Regions from separate parts of the Mesorhizobium sp. NZP2234 genome, predicted to be linked through region 2. Evidence: riboswitches for the same ligand, from Rfam matches in the RefSeq annotation. Region 2 holds a riboswitch; the other holds the start of a gene.
The links. A riboswitch is a leader RNA that binds a small molecule or an ion and turns the genes downstream of it on or off. The one in region 2 is predicted to bind S-adenosylmethionine.

Region 1: another riboswitch for S-adenosylmethionine. It lies ahead of EB230_RS32165 (O-succinylhomoserine sulfhydrylase); the one in region 2 lies ahead of EB230_RS08495 (homoserine O-acetyltransferase).

Annotation. Positions count from the first base shown of each region.
Region 1 is NZ_CP033364.1:6,684,413-6,686,609, forward strand. Features, by position in the region: gene EB230_RS32160 (2'-deoxycytidine 5'-triphosphate deaminase) at 1-683, opposite strand, end outside; SAM riboswitch at 781-858, shown strand; gene EB230_RS32165 (O-succinylhomoserine sulfhydrylase) at 915-2,105, shown strand; gene EB230_RS32170 (ceramide glucosyltransferase) at 2,139-2,197, opposite strand, start outside.
Region 2 is NZ_CP033364.1:1,732,325-1,734,521, forward strand. Features, by position in the region: gene EB230_RS08495 (homoserine O-acetyltransferase) at 1-1,000, opposite strand, end outside; SAM riboswitch at 1,108-1,185, opposite strand; gene hisC (histidinol-phosphate transaminase) at 1,347-2,197, shown strand, end outside.

The DNA.
Region 1 (2,197 bases), 1.8 Mb from region 2:
GCCGCGCGCTTGTCGACATCAACAAGGCCGGTGTGATGCTTGCCGCGATAACCGACCAGCCCGTCACTGTCGCCCTTGAGATCGATCGACAGCGCGATGCCGCCGCCCGAAATATTCGGCGGCTCGGTGGCGACCAGCATTTGCGCGCGGTGCAGTTCATGCAGTTCGGCTTCCGCGAGCAGCGCGTTGCCGGTGCGAAAGCGGATCTGCGACAGGCGCGAACCGGTGCGCACGACGATCGGGAAAGTGCGTGGGCTGACTTCCAGATAGAGCGGACCGCTGTAGCCGGCCGCGATCTTGTCGAACTCGTGGCCACGGTCCGTCATGACGCGGGTGAAGATGTCGAGCCGCCCCGTCGAACTTTTCGGATTGGCCGAGGCGGAAATGTCCGCCGGCAATGCCAGGCTTTCAAGCAAGGGCACGATGTAGACGCAGCCAGTTTCCAGCACCGCGCCGTCGGCAAGATTGATCTCGTGCAGCTTCAGCCGGTCGAGCTTCTCCGAAACCTTGTGATTGGGGCCGGGCAGGAAGGAGGCCCGCACTCGCCAGGCCTTGTCGCCGAGTCTCAGATCGAGACTGGCCGGCTGGATCTGGTCGGCATCGAGCGCGCGCGTCGACTTCAGCGCCCCAGACTGGAACAGCGCCGAAATGTCCTGATCGGGAAGAATGCCCGTCTCTCGCAAGGCTTCGCTCCTAGAGGGCAGGCTGTGTCGAACCCGCCTGGTACAAACCTCTTAATGAAGCCGGCAATTGACGCAAGCGTGGGACGGGTCTAAAGGGTCTTTATCCCGTGGTGATTTGGCCGGTCGGCTTGCAGCCACGTTAAACAAGTCGCTAAAGGACCGTCGGGCCGCAAGGCCGTATGGACCGGTTGCGACTTTCGCGGCCGGTTTTTTTGTGTCTGGAATAAAGCGATGAGCACCAAGAAGCGCAACTGGAAGCCTCAGACAGCCCTCGTGCATGGCGGAACCCTGCGGTCCGGCTTCGGCGAAACCTCCGAGGCGATGTATCTGACGCAGGGCTATGTCTACAAGACGGCGCAGGCGGCAGAAGCCCGTTTCAAGGGCGAGGAACCAGGTTTCATCTATTCCCGCTACGCCAATCCGACCGTCGACATGTTCGAAAAGCGCATGTGCGCGCTCGAAGGCGCGGAGGATGCGCGCGCCACGGCATCGGGCATGGCCGCGGTCACGGCGGCCCTTCTGTGCAGCGTCAAGGCCGGCGACCATATCGTGGCGGCGCGCGCGCTGTTCGGCTCCTGCCGCTGGGTGGTCGAGACGCTGGCGCCGCGATACGGCATCGAGGCCACGCTGGTCGACGGCACCGACATCGCCAATTGGGAAAAGGCGGTCAGGCCCAACACCAAGCTCTTCTTCCTGGAAAGCCCGACCAACCCGACACTGGAAGTGGTCGACATATCAGCCGTCGCCGCACTGGCCAATTCAATCGGCGCGCGGCTTGTCGTCGACAATGTCTTCGCCACGCCCTTGCAGCAAAAGCCGTTGCAGCTTGGCGCGCATATCGTCGTCTATTCGGCGACCAAGCACATTGACGGCCAGGGCCGCTGTCTCGGCGGCGTGATCCTGTCGGACAAGAAGTGGATCGACGAGAACCTGCACGACTATTTCCGCCATACCGGCCCCAGCCTGTCGCCCTTCAATGCCTGGACGCTGCTGAAGGGCCTGGAGACGCTGCCGCTGCGCGTGCGCCAGCAGACCGAGAGCGCTGGCAGGATCGCCGATTTTCTCGCCGAGCAGCCGCAGATCGCGCGTGTCATCTATCCCGGCCGCGCCGACCACCCGCAGGCCGATATCGTCAAGAAGCAGATGTCGGGTGGCTCGACGCTGATCTGCCTCGATGTCAAGGGCGGCAAGCAGGCAGCCTTCGCCCTGCAGAATGCACTCGACATCGTGCTGATCTCGAACAACCTTGGCGACGCCAAGAGCCTGATCACCCATCCGGCGACGACGACGCACAAGAATTTGAGCGACGAAGCCCGCGCCGAACTCGGCATCGGGCCCGGTACGTTGAGATTGTCGGCCGGCCTGGAAGACACCGACGACCTTCTGGAGGACATCGCACAGGCGTTGAAAGCCGCCCAATAGCAGGCCGTCCAGACGGCGTCGACCGCGGCGGGTTCAAGCGCGCGACGGCGTCTCTTCAAGTTCGGCGGCCTTGGTGCCGATGGTCATCGCGT
Region 2 (2,197 bases):
CCTCGGTCGGAAACAGCCAGTCCGATGTGAACGACACCAGGCAGAAGCGGGTCTTGGTGCCGGCAAAGGCATCCGCCAGCCTGCCGCCATGATCGGCGGCGAGGTCGAAATAATCCATCGACCGCGTCATGTAGAGATAGGAGTTTGCGTCGAAGCGGTCGACGAAGGTCATGCCTTGGTGGCGCAGATAGCTTTCGATCTGGAAGTCGGCGTCGAAGCCGAAAGTCAGGTGGTCGCGATCCTGCAGATTGCGGCCGAATTTACGGTGCAAAGCTGCTTCCGACAGATAGGTGATGTGGGCCGCCATGCGCGCCACCGCCAGGCCCTTTTCCGGGCGCTTGCCGTGCTCGAAATATTTGCCGCCGTGCCAGTCCGGATCGGCCATGACGGCCTGCCGGCCGACTTCATGGAAGGCGATGTTCTGCGAGGAATGGCGGGCACCCGTGGCGATCGGCAGCGCCGAAAAGACACGCTCGGGGTAGCTCGACGCCCATTCCAGCACCTGCATGCCGCCCATCGAGCCGCCAAGCACGCAAAACAGCTTTTCGATGCCGAAATGATCGATCAGCATCTGCTGCGCACGCACCATGTCGCGAATGGTGATGACAGGCAGGTCGAGCCCATAGGGCTTGCCGGTGACGGGGTTGGTCGAGGCCGGACCGGTGGAGCCCAGGCAGCCACCGATCACGTTGGAGCAGATGACGAAGAAACGGTTGGTGTCGATGATCCTGCCGGGGCCGATCAGCACTTCCCACCAGCCCGGCTTGCCGGTCACCGGGTTGGTGTTGGCGACATGCTGGTCGCCGGTCAGCGCATGGCAGACGAGAATGGCATTGGAGCGGGCATCGTTCAGCGTGCCATAGGTCTGGTAGGCGATCTGGAACGGCGACAAAAGCGTGCCGGCGTCGAGCTTGAGCGGCTGGTCGGGCCCGAAGCGCAACACCGGGCTCGACGGTTGGTCGGCCTCGTTGTTGGTCTTTCCTGCACGCGGAGCGGCCATTCACGTACTCACTTGCTGCATCATGGCCGACGAAAAATCGCCGCCGATGCGTTTTGTCCGGCCGGCCGCGGACAATAAAAAACCGGCATTGCCTTCGCAAAGCCGGTTACGTCACGCAAACGGCCCTTTAGCGAATTGTTTAACGTGGCTGCAAGCCGACCGGCCAAATCACCACGGAACTGTCACTGTCCTTCTAGAACTCGCCCGCCTCGCCGTCAATGCCGGAGCCCGGGCCGGAAACCGGGCCGGCTGCTGGCCCCACCGCCGCCTCTCGACATTGCCGGCCATGACTTGTATTTCCGCTGCGGCCTCCGGATGGAGGCATTTTCGACGGATTTTGCAAAAAATGAACCAGACACCGGATCAGGCACGTCCAACCCCGCGCGCGGGCATCATGGACATAGACGCCTATGTGCCCGGCAAGAGCACGGCGCCGGCCGGTGTCGCCAAGGTCTACAAGCTGTCGTCGAACGAGAACCCGCTCGGTCCGTCACCGAAGGCGATCGAGGCCGCGCGCGACGTCGCCGCCAGGCTCGACGTCTATCCCGACGGCACCGCCAGGCGGCTGCGCGAGGCGATCGCCGAGGTGCATGGCCTCAACGCGCAGAACATTATCTGCTCCAACGGCTCCGACGAGATCCTCGGCCTGTTGGCACAGACCTATCTGGCGCCAGGCGATGAGGCCATATTCACCGAACACGCCTTCATGGTCTACAAGATCTACATCCAGTCGGCCGGCGCCGCGCCGATCGCGGTCAAGGAGACCGACGAGCGCGCCGACATCGATGCAATGCTGGCCGCCGTCACGCCGAGAACCAAGATCGTGTTCCTCGCCAATCCCAACAATCCGACCGGCACCTATGTGCCGTTCCAGGAGGTGCGCCGCCTGCATGCCGGCCTGCCCAAACATGTGCTGCTGGTGCTCGACGCGGCCTATGCCGAATATGTCCGCCGCAACGACTACGAAGCCGGCATCGAACTGGTCGGCAGCGCCGAGAACGTGGTGATGACGCGCACCTTCTCCAAGATCGGCCTTGGCGGAGCGCGGATCGGCTGGATGTACGGGCCGATGCACATCGTCGACGCCATCAACCGCGTGCGCGGTCCCTTCAATGTCAATGCGACTGCGATCGAGGCCGGCATCGCCGCGATCCGCGACCGCGCCCATGTCGAGCGCAGCGTGGCGCATAACGAGAC